Regions from separate parts of the Kitasatospora sp. NPDC088391 genome, predicted to be linked through region 2. Evidence: riboswitches for the same ligand, from Rfam matches in the RefSeq annotation. Region 2 holds a riboswitch; each other region holds the start of a gene.
The links. Region 2 has a riboswitch for cyclic di-AMP ahead of ACIQBJ_RS19205 (transglycosylase family protein). Riboswitches for the same ligand answer to the same signal wherever they lie in the genome.
Positions count from the first base shown of each region.

Region 1: linked by a shared signal. The riboswitch ahead of ACIQBJ_RS08770 (M23 family metallopeptidase) and the one ahead of ACIQBJ_RS19205 (transglycosylase family protein) in region 2 are both predicted to bind cyclic di-AMP.
Region 3: linked by a shared signal. The riboswitch ahead of ACIQBJ_RS01795 (family 16 glycosylhydrolase) and the one ahead of ACIQBJ_RS19205 (transglycosylase family protein) in region 2 are both predicted to bind cyclic di-AMP.
Region 4: linked by a shared signal. The riboswitch ahead of ACIQBJ_RS19475 (peptidoglycan DD-metalloendopeptidase family protein) and the one ahead of ACIQBJ_RS19205 (transglycosylase family protein) in region 2 are both predicted to bind cyclic di-AMP.

Region 1 covers NZ_JBIVNB010000003.1:20,293-24,492, forward strand. The annotation lists gene ACIQBJ_RS08760 (hypothetical protein) at 1-404, shown strand, start outside; gene ACIQBJ_RS08765 (DUF3995 domain-containing protein) at 624-1,139, shown strand; gene ACIQBJ_RS08770 (M23 family metallopeptidase) at 1,236-1,997, opposite strand; cyclic di-AMP (ydaO/yuaA leader) riboswitch at 2,008-2,169, opposite strand; gene ACIQBJ_RS08775 (YiaA/YiaB family inner membrane protein) at 2,386-2,676, shown strand; gene ACIQBJ_RS08780 (alpha/beta fold hydrolase) at 2,839-3,711, shown strand; gene ACIQBJ_RS08785 (TetR/AcrR family transcriptional regulator) at 3,711-4,200, shown strand, end outside.
Region 2 covers NZ_JBIVNB010000005.1:585,138-589,337, forward strand. The annotation lists gene ACIQBJ_RS19200 (hypothetical protein) at 74-262, opposite strand; gene ACIQBJ_RS19205 (transglycosylase family protein) at 428-1,660, opposite strand; cyclic di-AMP (ydaO/yuaA leader) riboswitch at 1,666-1,839, opposite strand; gene ACIQBJ_RS19210 (hypothetical protein) at 2,421-4,200, shown strand, end outside.
Region 3 covers NZ_JBIVNB010000001.1:422,650-426,849, forward strand. The annotation lists gene ACIQBJ_RS01785 (SDR family NAD(P)-dependent oxidoreductase) at 10-741, opposite strand; gene ACIQBJ_RS01790 (LysR family transcriptional regulator) at 837-1,694, shown strand; gene ACIQBJ_RS01795 (family 16 glycosylhydrolase) at 1,691-2,776, opposite strand; cyclic di-AMP (ydaO/yuaA leader) riboswitch at 2,794-2,974, opposite strand; gene ACIQBJ_RS01800 (DoxX family protein) at 3,248-3,598, opposite strand; gene ACIQBJ_RS01805 (winged helix-turn-helix transcriptional regulator) at 3,694-4,134, shown strand.
Region 4 covers NZ_JBIVNB010000006.1:47,171-51,370, forward strand. The annotation lists gene ACIQBJ_RS19465 (PP2C family protein-serine/threonine phosphatase) at 112-1,323, shown strand; gene ACIQBJ_RS19470 (hypothetical protein) at 1,780-1,974, shown strand; cyclic di-AMP (ydaO/yuaA leader) riboswitch at 2,381-2,533, shown strand; gene ACIQBJ_RS19475 (peptidoglycan DD-metalloendopeptidase family protein) at 2,539-3,567, shown strand; tRNA gene ACIQBJ_RS19480 (tRNA-Gly) at 3,765-3,838, opposite strand; tRNA gene ACIQBJ_RS19485 (tRNA-Pro) at 3,989-4,062, shown strand.

The DNA.
Region 1 (4,200 bases), on a different contig from region 2:
TGCGCGCGGACGGGGTGCCGGCGGACGACCCGGCGGCGGTCCGCGCGTGGCTGGCGGCGTTCCGGGAGCTGCCGGAGGAGGAGCGGCACGCGGCCTTCGACCGGGCCCCCGACCTGGACGGGGACGGCAACTGGGACCAGCCGGGCCGGCCGCTGCTGGTCGGGGTGTCCACCGACGGGGCGCGGCGGCTGCTGGAGCAGGGCCTGATGACGCGCTCGTACCGGAACCTGGCCGAGCTGAACGCCCGCGGGCTGCCGATGCCGGCCGAACTGGCCGGGGAGTTCGAGCAGTTCGAGGAGGCGGTGGCGCAGGCCGCGATCGACCTGTGCGGGGAGTGGACGGTGCCGGGGCTGGCCCGGCTGCTGCTGGAGGAGTTCCCGGACCTGGCGCCGGAGGAGTACTGACCCCGGCGGAGTACTGACCCCGGCGGTGCGGCCCCGGTGGCGCGGAGCCCCCGTGACGTGCGGTTCCGGCCGGGGCGTACCTCGGGTGGGGTAGCGCCGGCTCGGGGTGGGCTCGGGGTGGGTCGGCCGGTCGGACGACCCGCGGATCGACCTGACGGACCATCAACCGTGGCCGTACGGACGATCCGTGGGGGCCGGGGGCGGGAGCATCCTTGGGGCATGGACACCACGACCGCTCCGGGCGCGCGCTCCGTCGCCGCCCCGCTCCCCCGGCTCCCGCTGACCGCTCCCGTCCGCCGGGCCGCCGCCCTGGCCGCCGCGGGCTGGTCGGCGCTGTTCTCCCTGGTGCACCTGTACTGGCTGCTGGGCGGCCGGGTCGGCCTGCCCGACGAGCTGTCGGTGCTGGACAACACCCCGCTGCTGGTGATCGACATCGCGGCGGTGCCGATGTGCGCGGTGGCCGCCGCGCTGGCGCTGGCGCTGCTCCGGCCGCCGACCGGCCGGATACCGGCCGCTCGGCTGCTCCTCGCGGCCCGGGCCACCGCCGCCCTGCTGGTGTTCCACGCCCTGCCGTCGATACCGGACTGGGCCGCCCTGGCGTTCGGCCACGAGTCGGTGGCGGACCTGGACACGATGGCCCGCTTCGCGACCTTCCTCTACGAGCCGTTCTTCCTGGCGGGCGGCCTGCTGTTCGGCCTGGCCGCGTTCGGCCGCCGCGGGGGCGGCCGGAACTGACGGGCCGGAACCGGCGGGCCCGGTGCGGACGGGGCCGGGCGTGCGGACGGCCGGGGTCCGCCCGGAGGCGTCGCCCGGCCGTCGGGAGCGCGGGGGTTACGGCTGGAGGCCGAGCTTCTGCAGCCAGGGCAGCGGGTCGATCGGCGCGCCGCCGCCGGGGCGGACCTCCAGGTGGAGGTGCGGGCCGGTGACGTTGCCGGTGGCGCCGACGGAGCCGAGGACGGTGCCGGGGGTGACCTTCCCGGTGGCGACGCTGATCCGGTACAGGTGGCAGTACCAGATCTCGGTGCCGTCGGGCAGGGTCTGGATGATCCGGTAGCCGTAGGAGCCGGACCAGCCGGCCGAGGTGATGGTGCCGGCGCCGATGGCGACCACGGGGGTGCCGGTGCGGGCGGCGAAGTCGAGGCCGGTGTGCAGGCGGGACCAGTGCACGCCGGCCTGCCCGAACTCGGCGCTCAGCGTGTAGTCGGCGACCGGCAGGGTGTGCGAGGCGAGCTTGGCCTCGGCCTGCTGGGCGGCGCGCTTGGCCTCGGCGTCCTTGGCGGCGGCGATCCGGGCGGACTCGTCGGCGGCGGTGCGCTGGCCGTCGGCCTGCTGCTGGATGCGGGCGGCGAGGGCCAGCCCGGGGTCGGCGGCGAGCAGGCCGTCCGAGGCCTCGTCGGGGCTGACGATGGCGGGGGCGGCGGCCGGGGCCTGGGCGAAGGCGGTGGCTCCGAAGGCGGCGGTCACCGCGGTCACGCCGAGCAGGGGTGCGTTGGAGCGGGAGGACTGGCGGGGCAGCCGGTGCCGGGCGCCCTCGTTGCCGGTCGGGTGGTCGAGCACCTTGGTGCCGGTGCTCTGGGGGTACGTCGACGCCACGGAGGCGTGCTCCTTCCTTCCCTGCCGCCGACCGGGTTAGCTGACGGGTTCGGAGGTGGAAGGTCTCCTACGGTCGGGCCCTGGGGCCGTTCCGATTCACCCCGGTGGAAAGTGGTTCCCCGGCTCCCGGGTCGCCCGGAGGCAGACCCGTGGGATTAGGCGTGGCGCACGGTGCCGCTTGGATACGGCGTTGCCGACCGCGCTGCGTTATCAAACGTTAATCCTATGGACCCCATGATTCCAAGCTCCTCCCGGGAGGCGATGAAAGTTTTCTGACGCCCTATGGGCGATTTGTGATGGTTCGCCAGGTGGCCCATGACGGATCGTGACGGGCCCGTTGAGTATCCGTACTCACGACCGGCCGCCGCCCCGGCGGGACCCTGGGGCCATGACCGCTCCCGTGCCGCAGCGCACCACCGCCGCCTACTACCTGCAGTCCGTCGCCTCCTTCTCGCTGGCCGCCGTCGCCCTCGCCCTCGGAATCGCCTACCTGCCGGTCAGCGCCTGGATGCGGGCCTTCCTCGCCGTCGGAATGCTCTACCTGATCACCTCCGCGTTCACGCTGGCCAAGGTGATCCGGGACCGCCAGGACGAGGGGGCGATCACCAGCCGGGTCGACCAGGCCCGCCTGGAGAAGCTGCTCGCCGAGCACGACCCGTTCAAGGTGGACGGAATCTGACCGCCGGGCCGGGCCACGCCGGGCCACGCCGAGTCGGGCCGAGTCGGGCCGGTCCCGGCCGGCGGGTTGACGGCTAAGGCTATTAGCCTTAGCTTTATGGCTATCGGAAGCAGCCGGACCGCCAGGGCCCGGAGCACCGGACGCCCGCCCAGGAGGCCCGCGATGAACAGCACCCTCGGCACCACCACCCGGTACCTCGACGTCACCGGCGGCCGGATCGCCTACGACGACACCCCCGGCGCCGGCGTCCCCGTGGTGCTGCTGCCCGGCATGCTCGACAAGCGCTCCGCCTACCGGCACCTCGCCCCGCTGCTGACCGCCGCGGGCCACCGGGTGGTCACCATGGACCTGCGCGGCCTCGGCGAGTCCTCGACCGGGTTCGACAGCTACACCCCGGCCGCGATCGCCGAGGACCTGGTCGCCCTGCTCGCCCACCTCGACCTGCGCGGCGCGGTGCTGGTCGGCAGCTCCTACACCGGCGCCACCGTGGTCCGGGCCGCCGCGCTGGCCCCCGAGCGCACCGGCGGCGTGGTGCTGATCGACGCGTTCATCGAGAACCTGCCGCTGAACGGCTTCCAGAAGGCCCTGTTCGGCCTGGTCGGCCCGCTGGTGGCGACCTTCCCCGGCCTGTGGGGCGCGCTGCAGAAGTTCTACTACCCGACCGAGCGCCCGGCCGACTTCGACGCCTACCGGGCCGACCTGTCCGCGATGCTCCGCGAGCCCGCCCGCAAGGCCGCCCTGCGCGGCTACCTGGGCGGCGACTCGGCGCCGGTCGGCTGGTGCGCGGCGGTGGACGTCCCGGCCCTGGTGCTGATGGGCGACAAGGACCCCGACTTCCCGAAGCCCGAGCTGATCGCGGACCGGCAGGCCACCGCGCTGCGCGGCCGCAAGGTGATGATCGGCAACGCCGGCCACTACCCGATGGCCAGCCACCCGCGGGCGGTCGCCGACGCCCTGCTGCCCTTCCTGGCGGGCCTGGCCGGCGAGCCGAACGAGACCGACGAGCCGAACGAGCCGAACGAGGACGCCCGCTGATGCCCCGCGCCGGACTCTCCACCGCCGCGGTGGTGGACCACGCCCTCGAACTGGTCGACGCCCAGGGGCAGTCCGCCCTCACGCTGGCCGCGGTCGCCGCCCGGGCCGGGGTGGCCACCCCCTCGCTGTACAAGCACGTCAGCGGCGGCCTGCCCGAGCTGCGCCGGCTGATCGCCGTCCGCACCACCGAGGAGCTCGCCGAGCACCTGGCCGCCGCCGTCCTCGGCCTGTCCCGGGACGAGGCGGTCCGGGCCCTGCTCACCGCCTACGCCGACTACGCCCTGACGTACCCCCGGCGCTACGCCGCGCTGCCGCAGGCGCCCGAGCCGGACGCCGAGCTGCAGGCCGCCGCGGAGCGGTTGGTGCGGGTGCTGTTCGCGGTGCTGCGCGGGTACGGGCTGGAGGGCTCGGAGGCGGTGCACGCGGTGCGGACCCTGCGGGCGGCGGCCCACGGCTACGCCTCGTTGACCACGGCGGGGGCGTTCCAGC
Region 2 (4,200 bases):
GACGGTAAGTTCCTTGACAGTTCAGGATCTTGCGCCGTAATGCGGGGCCGGCCGCGCCGGTGCGCCCCGGGGCTCAGCCCTCCTCGACGGGCGCGGCGGGGCCGGTGAAGCGCTCGCCCCGGTGCGGGTTCCCGGTGCCGGCCCGGGTGGCCAGGTAGTCGCGGACGATCAGCTCGACCGCGTCCTGCGGGCTGCTCGCGCCGACCCGCATCATCACCTCCAGCGCGAGGTCCGCGTCGAGGGAGATGGTCAGCTTCGCCATGGGTGCGCTCCGGGGTCGGGCCGCCGCCGGACGGGCTCGGGCCCGGCGGGTCGTCCGGCCGAGCATAGGCCGCTGCCCCCGGAGCCGACCAGGGTCTCCGGGGGCAGCGGTGCCACGGGGGGGTGCCGTGCGCCGACGAAGGGTCGGGCGCGGCCGGGCGAGGGGTCAGACGCGGCCGGCGAAGTCCGGCGCCCAGTTGGCGATCGTCTCGGTGCGGACGCCGGAGCGCGGGTTCGCGGCCTCGACGTACTTGCCGTCGCCCAGGTAGATCGCCACGTGGTAGACGCCCGAGTTGGAGCCGTTGTTGGACCAGAACAGCAGGTCGCCGGCCTGCAGGTTGTTCAGCGAGACCCGGGTCGCGTAGTCGGCCTGGTCGGCGGCGACCCGCGGCAGGCTGATGCCGGCCTGGCGGAACGCGGCCTGGGTCAGGCCCGAGCAGTCCCAGCCGCCGTTGCCGGTGCCGCCGTAGATGTAGGCCTGGCCGAGCTTGCCGAGCGCGAAGTCGATCGCCGCGGCCTTGGAGCCGGTCGCCTTGACGGCGGTGCCGGTGGACGCCTTGGTCTCCTGCGCGGCGGGCTTCGCCGCGGCGGAGGTGCCCGGGGCGGACTTGGCCCGGTTCCAGGACGAGGACGGGGACTTGGTGGCGGGCGCCGACTGCTGGGCCGGGGCCTCGGCGACGGCGACGTTGCCGAGGGCCAGCTGCTGGCCCGGGTAGATCATGTCCGGGCCCTCGGTGAGGACGGACCGGTTCAGGTCGTACAGCGCCTGCCAGCCGCCGTCCACGTGCTCGCGCTGGGCGATGGTGGACAGCCAGTCGCCGGCCTGCACCGTGTAGCTGCCGGCCGAGGCGCTCGCGGCCTGCTGCTGGGGCTGCTGCTGGGCCTGCGGCTTGCTCTGGGTCCGGGACTGCTGCCAGCCGGAACCCGACTTCGGAGTCTCGGACTTCGGGGCCTGCGGCTTCGCGGCGTCGCCCGAGGACTGGGTGCCCGAGGACTTGGTGCCGCTCGGGGCGGAGGCGTCGACCTGCGGGGCGCCGCCGCCCTTGGTCAGGCCGGCCTGGATCGAGCACACCGGCCAGGCGCCGGGGCCCTGCGAGGCGAGCACCTTCTCGGCGACGGTGATCTGCTGGTCCTTGGAGGCCAGGTCGGCGCGCGAGGCGTACGCGGTGCCGCCGAACTCGGACCAGGTGGAGGCGGTGAACTGCAGGCCGCCGTAGAAGCCGTTGCCGGTGTTGATCGACCAGTCGCCGCTGGACTCGCACTGCGCGACCTTGTCCCAGGTGGAGACGGAGGCGGCGGAGGCGGTGTTGGCGGTCAGGCAGGGAACGGTGAGGCCGATGCCGACCACACCGGTGGTCGCGATCAGGCGGCGGGCGCGCTTGGCACTGATGGGCAGCATGAAGAAGCGTTCCTCTCCCACGCCTGCGAGGTGAGCTGTCGGATTCGGGCCGGAGCAGCCCGGCCGCGCGGCACCCGCAGGTGCGCACGGCTTCACCCCTAGCCCCGGGCCGGTCCGTTGGACCGTCCCCGGGCGACCTACCTGGTTCCCCCGCCCCTGCCGCGGTGCGTTTCGCATGAGCCGACCCACCCGGCGGCAGGACTCGGCGTTCCGGGAGGGCTGGGTCCGTGTGTCCACGAACGTGGGCAGGAGATTAAGCAGGTGGAAAGGGAATTCGCAAATGCCTGTGACGACCGTCACGGCGCGCGGAATTCACGATCAAGGAATTCCCGCCGAACTCGCAGATCTGCGAAGGGAGCTGGCCGGGCGTCAGGCAATTGGTGATCTTGTGCCCGTTTTGGGTGATTATGAGAATCGGTGGGTCGATATTCGGTTTCGATGGGTTTTGCTCCGGCTGATTCGGGCACTTGGTTCGCTTTGTCCGGCCCGGGTGGTGCCACCGGGGCGGCCCGGCCGAGGACGTCCGAATTCCGCCCACCGCATTCCCACGCGCCCGAATGCGCCCCGGGCGCGCCCCGCCCGCGCCGCCGCCCGCCCGGCGCCGCCACCGCCCGGCCGCCCGGACCGGGGTGTCGAACGGGAGACTGACGGTACGTCAGGATGCTTAAGCGAAACGGAAGACGCCGCTTCCCGGCCGGGATTCTGCCTATGCTGCCCCCGGACGAGTCGGAGTTCCCAGCGCCCCGGGAGGGCGGCGATCGTGGACCAGCGCGACAACGAACAGCAGGCGCCCCGCCGGCACCGGCGGCCGGTGGTCGAGCGGCGGCGGATGCTCACCTGGCTGGCGGTCGGGGCGGTGACGGCGGTCGGCGGCGGGGCGGTGCTGCGGCAGTCGCTCGCCGGGGCCGACGAGACCGCCGCCGGCCGGCCCCACCCCGGCGGCCCGCCGACCGGCCACCAGCACGGCACCGCCGCCCCGCCGCCCGCCTCCGCGAGCCCGCAGCCCACCGAGCCGCCCCCGCCGGTCGACCAGGGCGGCCGCAAGTGGTCCGACGCCAAGGGCTGGGGCGGCAAGGTCCCGGCCCCGGGCAGCGCGGTGCGGATCACCGACAAGGTGCTGCTCGACACCGACGCCCGGGTCGGCTCGCTGCTGGTTGAGGCCACCGGCTCGCTGGTCTTCGCCAAGGACCGCTCGCTCACCCTGGCCAGCTCCGGCAACGTCGAGGTGCGCGGCACCCTGGCGCTCGCCCCCGACGACGCCCACGCCCACACCCTGCTCTTCCCGGACGTCGACGAACGCCGCTTCAAGGGCGGCGGCATGACGGTCGTCGACAGCGACACCGGCCTGTGGGTCACCGGCCGGGGCTACCTGCGGCTGGACGGCGCCCCCCGCACCGCCTGGGTCCGGGCCGCCGCCGACCTGCGGGCCGGCGACGTCACGCTGAAGCTCGCCGCCGCCCCGGACGGCTGGCAGCCCGGCGACGAACTCGCCGTCACCCCGACCGCCGCGCCCGACACCGACGGCTTCTCCACCTCCTACGACCTGGTGACGGTCCAGCGGGTGGACGGCACCACCGTCACGCTCACCGCCCCGCTCAAGTACGCCCACCCCCGGGTCGCGGTCGGCGGCGGCCCCGCCTTCGGCGCCGAGGTGCTCAACCTGACCCGCAACGTCCGGGTCGAGGGCACCGAGCAGGGCCGGGCGCACGTCCACCTCACCTCCAGCCGCCCCGCCGACGTCCGGCACACCGCGATCCGCTGGATGGGCCCGCGCGCCAACGGCAAGGACAGCTGGAACGGCAAGCCCGTCACCGAGCCGGTGCTCGGCCGCTACGGGCTGCACTTCCACATGCTGCTGGACAGCTCGCGCGGCACCGAGGTCGAGGGCGTGGTGGTCCGCGACACCGGCAGCCACGCCTTCGTGCCGCACGCCGCGCACGGCATCACCTTCCGCGGCTGCATCTCCCACCAGACCTGGGAGGACGCCTACTGGTGGGACGGGCCGATCGACACCCGCACCCCGCAGGGCCCGTCCAACGACATCGCCTACCAGGGCTGCGTCGCCTCCCGCACCGTTTACGAGCCCAACCCGCGCGGCTACCGGCTGACCGGCTTCAGCCTCGGCGCGGGCACCGGCTCCTCGGCCCGGGACTGCGTGGCCGTCGGCGTCCAGGGCGCCACCGGCGCCTCCGGCTACGAGTGGCCGGAGACCAGCGAGGGCGTCTGGACCTTCGAGAACTGCCTGGCCCACAACAACCTCGAGAACGGCATCTTCGTCTGGCTCAACGCCGAGCACCACCACACCGTCAGCCGCTTCGTGGCCTACCACAACGGGGGCTGGGGCATCGAGCACGGCGCCTACCTGAACGACTTCGACTACAGCGCCTCGGTGCTGCACGGCAACGCCGCCGGCGGCATCGCCGTGCACGCGCTCGGCCGCGACAAGGGCACCGTCTTCGACGGCTTCCTGATCGACGCCGCCGGCCAGTCCGACTACGCGGTGGCCACCCTCAAGCACCAGCTCGACGGCGAGGCCGTCA
Region 3 (4,200 bases), on a different contig from region 2:
GCAGCCGCCTCACCAGGGCACGATCCCGGCGTCGTCGAAGAACCGGCCGGTCGGGCCGTCGTCGGGCAGGGTCGCCAGCCGGACGGCGATCGCCGCGCCCTGGGCGGGGGTGCGCACGCCGCGGAAACCGTTGAGGTCGGTCGCCACGTAGCCGGGGCAGCAGGCGTTGATCAGGATGTTCGTGCCGCTCAACTCCCGGGTGTACTGCAGCGTCACGGCGTTCAGGAAGGTCTTCGACGGCGCGTACGCCACGGCCACCGGGCCCGCCGTCCGGTCCGGGTCGGGCCCCGACTGCCGGGCCAGCGAGCCGACACTGCTCGACATGTTGACGATCCGGGGCGAGGCGGAGCGGCGCAGCAGCGGCAGCATCGCGTTGGTGACCCGGATGACGCCGATCACGTTGGTCTCCACGACCGCCCGGACGGTGGCGGGGTCGACGCCGGTGGGCTGCTGCGGCATCTCCCCGGCGACGGCCGCGTTGTTGACCAGCACGTCGAGGCCCCCGGCCCGGTCCTCGACCAGCCGGGCGGCGGCGGCCGCGCTCGCGTCGTCGGTGACGTCCAGCGGCACGCCGAAGGCGTCGATCCCGGCCGCGCGCAGCCGCTCCACCGCGTCCGCGCGGCGCCGGTCGTCGCGCGCGCCGACGCCGATGCTCCAGCCGAGGGCGCCCAGGCCCGCGGCGATCTCGTGGCCGATGCCCTTGTTCGCGCCGGTGACCAGCGCAATCGTTCGCTCGCTCATGGGGATCATGCTGCCCCCGGCCGCTGCGGGGCGTCCAAGACCGATCGGGTGGGCACCGATACCGTCGGGGTATCGGTGCGGGGTACCGTGGTCGGATGGAGACCCGGGAGCTGCGCTACTTCGTCGCCGTCGCCGAGGAGTTGCACTTCGGGCGGGCCGCGCAACGGCTCGGGATCTCGCAGCCGCCGCTGTCGCGGGCGATCCAGCAGCTCGAACGACGGCTCGGGGCCGCGCTGTTCGACCGGACGGGCCGCACCGTCACGCTGACCGGGGCCGGGTCGGTGCTGCTGGCCGAGGGCCGGGCGGCGCTCGACGCGGTCGACGCCGCCGAGCGGCGGACCAGGCGCGCCGCCCGCTCCGCGACCGGCGGTCCCGGCCTGGTCCTGGTCACCAAGGCGAGCGCGTCCAGCGAACTGCTGGCGGGGCTGCTCGCCGCGTACGCCGCCGAACCCGGCGCGGTCCCCGTCGACGTCATCCTGTGCGGCCCGGGCGAGCAGGAGCGGCTGCTGCGCGAGGGCCGGGCCGACGTGGCGCTGCTGCACCGGCCGTTCGACCCGGCGGCCGGACTCCGCGCCGAGGAACTCGGCACGGAGGGCCAGGTGGCGATCCTGCCCGCCGGGCACCCGCTCACCGCCCGGCCCCGGCTGCGGATGGCCGACCTCGCCGACCTTCCGGGCCTGCCGCTGCCCCGCTGGCCCCGCCCCGACGGCAGCTACCCGCCCGGCCCCGGCCCGGAGGTCCGCGACCACGCGCAGCTGCTCCAGCTCGTCGCCCTCGGCCGGGCCTGCGCGGTCTCGCCGGAGTCGTCCCGCACCCACCTGCACGGCGGCCTCGCCGCCGTCCCCCTCCTGGACGCCCCGCAGGTCACCACCGTGATCGCCTGGCCCCCGCACAGCCGCTCGGGGGCCGTCGCCGACCTCGTCCGGACCGCGACCCGCCTCCGGTGGGCCTAACCCGCCTTCCAGAAACGGACCGAGTCGATCGCGATGTCGGCCGAGGAGCCGACCGCCGGGGCGGCGCCGCCGAGTGAGGTCTCGGACTGCAGCACCCAGTGCATCGGGGTGTTCGGCACCCGCGAGGTGGAGTGGCCGACCAGCTTGCCGTCCAGGTAGAACTTCAGGTCGTTCGCCTGCCACTCGATCCGGCTGACGTGCCGGGCCCCGGCCACCGGGACACCGGTGTCGTACGCGTCCTGGTCGCCGCCGGACGTCGCGCCCTGGCGGTGCACGAACGCGCCGACGTCGCCGCACAGGTCGCCCTCGGGGAAGTCGACCTCACCGTCGCGCGGCCAGGTGTAGGAGTCCGGCCAGAGCAGCCACGCCACCTTGTACCCGGTCGCGCAGGTCGCCTTCCAGGTGACCTCGTAGGTGCCGTAGGTGGTGTTCTGCGGCAGCTTCGGCGTGGGAGCGGCCACCCAGGTGCCGGCGGCGTCCCGGTTGAGGTGGATGTTCAGCTGCCCGTCGGCGATCGACAGCGTCCGGGCCGGGTCGTACGTGCCGTTCTTCGAGGTGTCCTGCCAACCGGACGGGTACGCCCACCACTTGGCGTCCACCGCGGCCGGCAGCCCGGTGCAGTGGCTGGTCTGCAGCGGCCCGTCGGCGCGGCAGCCGGTCCAACTGCCGAGCGGCACCGAGGCGGAATCGAAGTCGTCCTGCCAGGTCGGCGCGGTGCCGGTCGGCGCGGGCGAGGTGGGCGAGGCGGTGGGCCGGGCGGTGGGCGTCGGGCTCACGAACGGCGAACCGGTCGGCAGCGGGGTCGCGGTCGGCGTCGGGTCGGGCGCCGCCGTGGTGGCGGCCGCGGTCGGGCTCGGGGCGCCCGGCGGGACGGTCGGCGTCGCGGACGGGGCCGCCGGGGTCGTCGGCAGCGGGGCGCCGGTGGCGGACGGCGCGGCGGTCGCCCAGCCGCGGTGCTTGGCCGGGCGGTGCTGCCCGGCGGCGTCGGCGGTGTCGGGGCCGGTCAGGGCGAACGTGGCGACGGCCAGGCCGGTCACGGCGGTCGCGGCGGCGACCCTGGCGGTCGTGGCAGGAAGGCGCATGGTGGGGGTCCTCGGCGACGCCTGCGAGGTGAGCTGTCGGGTTCGGGCCGCGCGAGTGGCCCGGCCGTCCGTGGAACGGCTTCACCCCGAGCCGCGACCACCCACGGGCACGCGGGGGCCGGGCGTACTGACCTGGTTCCCCCGCTCCCGTCCGCTCACTCTCTCGGTCTGCCGCTGCCGGGTGGACGGGACTCGGCGTCCCGGCGGCGGTGCCCACGGCTCGGCGGGCGTTGGAGCAGGCTAGCTTCCCGACGTGTATAAGACAATTATCGGCCCGCTCCCCTGCTCCCCGCTCCCCCGGACCGCCGACCAGGGCGGTGCGCCAGTGCTCCGACCGCAGATCGTGATCTTCATGGCCCCGGGCCGCTTGTCGCTGCCAGCGGCCGCTGCGAGCAGGGCTGCGGACAGTCTTCGGCTCTCGTCCCGGGCCAAGGGTCGACGTTGTGACCCACGGCCACCGGCCGTCCGCCGTCAGAGGGTGGCCGCACGCAGCACGATCAGGGCCACGGAGGCCAGGGCGAGGACCACCGCCGGGGACGCGCCCTTGCGGTCGCCGACGCGCAGGTGGAAGGCGACCGCACCGGCGAAATAGAGCGTCAGGCCGATCGCGGCGGCGATTCCGACGGGCCCCCACCGGAGTCCGGCGATCGCACCGGCCGCGCCCGCGATCTGGGCGCAGATCAGGAAAGCCATCATGCGCCGCGGGACTCCGAGGGTGGACATCTGCTCGGTGATGTGACGCGTCCTCAGCGACTTGGCCCCGGCCGATACCAGGAGGAGCGCCGACATGAACACGGTGACGACGGCGAGGGAGACGAACATGGCTGGAACCTCAATCGTGCGAGAGGCGAACAAGGGGCGTGCGCACCTCAATGACGATAGGGGGCCGTCAGGTACCTCCAGGTAACCTTCGGGGCATGAGCCTGCGACCCGGAATCGCCTTCCTCGCCGACTGTCCCGCTCTCCTGGCCATGGAGATCATCGCCAGCAAGTGGTCCATGGTCACGCTCTTCGCACTGACCGACGGCCCTTTGCGCCACGGCGAGTTGGTCGAGCTGAGCGGTGGCATTTCGCGCAAGGTCCTGACCCAGACGTTGCGTCGGCTCCAGGCCAACGGGCTGGTCGAACGGCACGCGTACGCCGAGGCGCCGCCGCGGGTGGAGTACGGCCTGACCGATCTCGGGCGAACCCTGGAGGAGCCCATCAGGATGCTCACCGCGTGGGCGCGGGAGAACGGCGAGGCGGTCGTCACCTTCCGGGAGGCGGCCGAGGCGGCCGAGGCGGCCAGGTCCGTCGAGGCGGATCGGGCGACCCCGGCGAAGACCCCTCCTGTCGCCGAGGACCCGGGCCGTTCCTGAGCGACAGAAGGGGCCGAACCTGGAAGACCCCGCCGTCGCCCCGCCATCAACTCGGTCTTCCGGAAC
Region 4 (4,200 bases), on a different contig from region 2:
GGCCCCGCCCGCCGCCCGGCGGCCGAAACCCACCGCCGCGACCCGGCCCGCTGCACTCCGTGCCACCCGGCCCGTCGACGTGCGGACCGCCGGTGGATAAGGTCGGTCCCCATGGCCGGCAGCGCGCGCTCCAGTGCGACGGGCCGGGACCGCAGGACGTCCCGCGAACCCGTGACGGCCCGGCTGCGCGCGGCGCTGTCCCGGGCCCGACGCAGGCTGCGCCGCACCGGGGTCGACTACTTCCGCGGCGACGGCGCCGACTGGTGGGCGTTCGCCGCCCTCGCCCTGGCCGTCCCGCTGCTGGTCCTGCTGAACATCCTCGCCCCCGACTGGGCCCCGCCCACCGCGCTGGTGCTGCCGGTGCTGGCCGGCGCCCTGCTGCTGCGCCCCGGCACCCTGGTCCTGCTGTACGCCGTCGCCGCAGCCGGCCTGGTCACCGAGTCCCTGGTGCACACCGGCGAGCGGCTGGCCTCCGACACCCCCGACGCCTACGGCCACGGCGTCACCCCCGGCGCCGCCCTGGTGGTCGGCGCCGTCGGCGTGGCCGGCCTGCTGGTCGCCCAGTTCCGCCGTCGGGTCGGCGTGCCCTGGCGCGGCGGCTCCACCATGCTCTTCGACCTGCGCGAGCGCATCCGGGTCCAGGGCCGGACCCCCCGACTGCCCGACGGCTGGCACACCGACACCGCGCTCCGCCCGGCCGGCGGCCAGTCCTTCTCCGGCGACTTCATGGTCGCCGCCCGCACCGGCCCCGGCGGCCGGATGCTCGAAGCCGTCCTCGCCGACGTCTCCGGCAAGGGCATGGACGCGGGCAGCCGCGCCCTGCTGCTCTCCGGCGCCTTCGGCGGCCTGCTCGGCTCGCTGCCCGCCCACGACTTCCTGCCCGCCGCCAACGGCTACCTGCTCCGCCAGGACTGGGCCGAGGGCTTCGCCACCGCCGCCCACCTGGTGCTCGACCTGGACACCGGCGAGTACGAACTCCTCTCGGCCGGCCACCTCCCCGGCATGCACCGCCTCGCCGGGGCCGGCCACTGGGAGGTCAAGGAGGCCGAGGGCCCGCTGCTCGGCGTCTACGACGGCGCCAAGTTCGAAGGGGTGCGCGGCACCCTGGGCCCCGGCGACCTGCTGATGCTCTGCACCGACGGCATGGTGGAGATCCCCGGCCGCGACCTCGGCGAGGGCATGGACCGGCTGATGGGCGAGGCCGACCGGCTGGTCGCCACCGCCCCGCCGGGCGGCCGCTCCGGCGCCGCGGTCCGGCTGATCGACACCGTCGCCAAGCACGTCAACGACGACCGTGCGGTCCTGCTGGTCTGGCGCGGCTGAGGACGCCGCGGCCGGCCTCCCTGATCGCGGAGGGCCGGAGCGCGGAGGGCCGGATTGCGGAGAGCCGGTGAGCGCCGGGTGTCCACGGAGTGTCAAACCCGGACGTTGATCTTCGGCCAATTCCCGGGCGCCGCCCCGACGGTGGGCGGTTCCCGGATCTGCCTGCCGATATGCCCCGACCGCGCCCCGGCGGCCGCGCGGCGGCCCGCCCCGCCGACGCTCCGTCAGAACCCGTCCGCTATCGTCACGGTCGGCGAAAATCAGTCCCACCACCCCGGTTCACGCGTCGGGCGACGGGGCAAGTCCTTTACGCAGTAGGCACGAACGACCACACTGAGTCCGGATGGAGTGGTGGGGACACGGGGGGCAGGGGCCGGTTTCCGCCTGGAACCGCCGTCGGTTCCGCCCGAAGGTTCCGACCCGAACCCCCGCCACGAATCGAGGAAGTGAGTCCCGGTGGCCTTCTCCGTCTCCGCGCTTGTCCTGTTCGGCGTCATCGTCGCCATCTTCATCCGCAACAAGCAGCTGAAGACCGGGCACGCCATCATGGCCGCCCTGTTCGGCTTCATGCTCAGCCAGTCGACCATGGCCGGGCCGATCCAGCAGTTCCTCGCCTCGGTGTCCAAGGCCATCGCCAGCATCGCGGGCTGACGGACCGTCGGCCCCCGGGCAGGACTCCGGGCAGGACTTCGAGCAGAACCACAGGCAGTGCCTCATGGCGGCCGGGGTGCCCCGGGCCGTCCGTTCGGCCTGCCCGCGGGTGACCAGGGTCACCCGCCCCGTCACGCCAGGTGAACGCCCGACCGCACACGGTGGCCAATGTCGCCCGCCGTGTCCGGTTCGTAGGCGACCCGTCATGATCCCGTGCGCGCAGCGCGGCCGCCCGGCCGACGGAGCGTGACCTGGCGGACCGTCAGCCCCTTCCCGATCACGGGAACGGGGCTTTTCGGCGCTTGCCAGCTTTCCGACCTGTGGGTTTTGCTTCCACCGCAGCCCGGCCACTGACCGGGCAGGCCACCGAGCGGAACGCCTAGTCCTGCCGTCGCCCGGTGCCGACCAGATCACCACGCCACGGCAGGAGCGGGGGAACCACAGGTAGTACGCCGGGCCCGGAACGCACGGGGCCGGCTTGGGGTGAAGCCGCGGAGACGCGGCCGGGCAACTCTCGCCCGAACCCGACAGCTCACCTCGCAGGCGTCGGAGAGGAACTGCTTCATGTCCGCTCAGGGCAAGCACCGCAAGCCGAGCCTGACCACCATCGCCCGCATCGTCATCGCCACCGGCGTGGCCGGTGCCGCGATCGGCCTCCCGGTCTCCGCCGCCTCCGCGCACGGCACCGCCGACCACCACGACGGCGGCCGCCAGTGGGCGCACGTCTCGGTCGACGCCACCCCCGTCGCCGACACCGCCGTCGGCGCCCCCGCCGCCGAGCAGGCCGCCACCCCGGCCGCCGCCTCGCACACCTACCGGGTCGCCTCGGGCGACACCCTCTCCCGGATCGCCGACGCGCAGGACGTCGACGGCGGCTGGCAGAAGCTCTACCAGGACAACCGCTCGGTCATCGGCGGCAACCCGGACCTGATCCGCCCCGGCCAGCAGCTCACCGTCAACGGCCAGGCCGCGGCGGCCGCCCCGGCCCCGGCCCCGGCCCCGGCCAAGAGTTCCGCCCCGGCCTCGTCGTCGTCCTCCTCGTCCTCCTCCGACACGGCCGCCGCCAAGACCGCGGCCGTGCCGAAGACCACGACGAAGAGCACCACCGCCAAGGTCCAGACCCAGACCCAGACCCAGGCCCCGGCGCAGACCAAGACCCAGCAGACGGCCCCGGCCGCGAGCACCTCCAAGGGCTACGTCGCCCCGGCCCCGGGCAGCGTCACCACCGGCTACAAGGTGGCCGGCTCCAACTGGTCCAGCGGCTACCACACCGGCATCGACTTCCCGGTCTCCACCGGCACCAGCCTCAAGGCGATCGCCGCGGGCACCGTGGTCTCCGCCGGCAACGGCGGTGCCTACGGCAACCAGGTCGTCATCAAGCTCGCCGACGGCAAGTACGCCCAGTACGCCCACCTCTCCTCGATCTCCGTCTCGGCCGGCCAGTCCGTGACGGCGGGCCAGCAGATCGGCCTCTCCGGCGCCACCGGCAACGTCACCGGCCCGCACCTGCACTTCGAGATCCGCACCACCCCGGACTACGGCTCCGACATCGACCCCGTCGCCTACCTGGCGGCCCACGGCGTCAACGTCTGACCCCGAACCCCACCCCCCGAGGGCCCCGCGCACACTCCCCGTGCGCGGGGCCCTCGGGCCGTCGTCGGGCAGCAGGCGGGGGGAGGGGCCGGCAAGGCGCCGTGAAGGGTGCGGGGAGGGGGCGGCGCAGGGGCGGGAAAGCGCCCGGGAACGCCGACGGCCCCGGCTGCCTGGGCAGTTCGGGGCCGTCGGGGGAGTGGAGCGGGTGACGAGAATCGAACTCGCGTGACCAGTTTGGAAGACTGGGGCTCTACCATTGAGCTACACCCGCACAGGCGTACCCGGACCGCGGCGCGGTGGCGGGGACTGGGCAAGCGTACCTGGTCGGGTCGGTGGAATGCACACTCCTTACGGGGTTGTCGGCTCGCGGATATCGCCCCGGGAGGGGGCGGGCCGACGTGTACTCTTCTGCTCGGCACCACGGGGTGTGGCGCAGGTTGGTAGCGCGTCCGCTTTGGGAGCGGAAGGCCGTCGGTTCGAATCCGGTCACCCCGACCGTGTGCGGCAGGGTCTCGCCGGCGGCGGGGCCCTGTTGTCGTTGAGGGCAGCTCCCACCTGCGGCCGACCCGCGGCCGACGTGCGGCCGACCTGCACCCGGTGCCGGGCACAGTCGCTTTCGTGGTACCGGTAGGA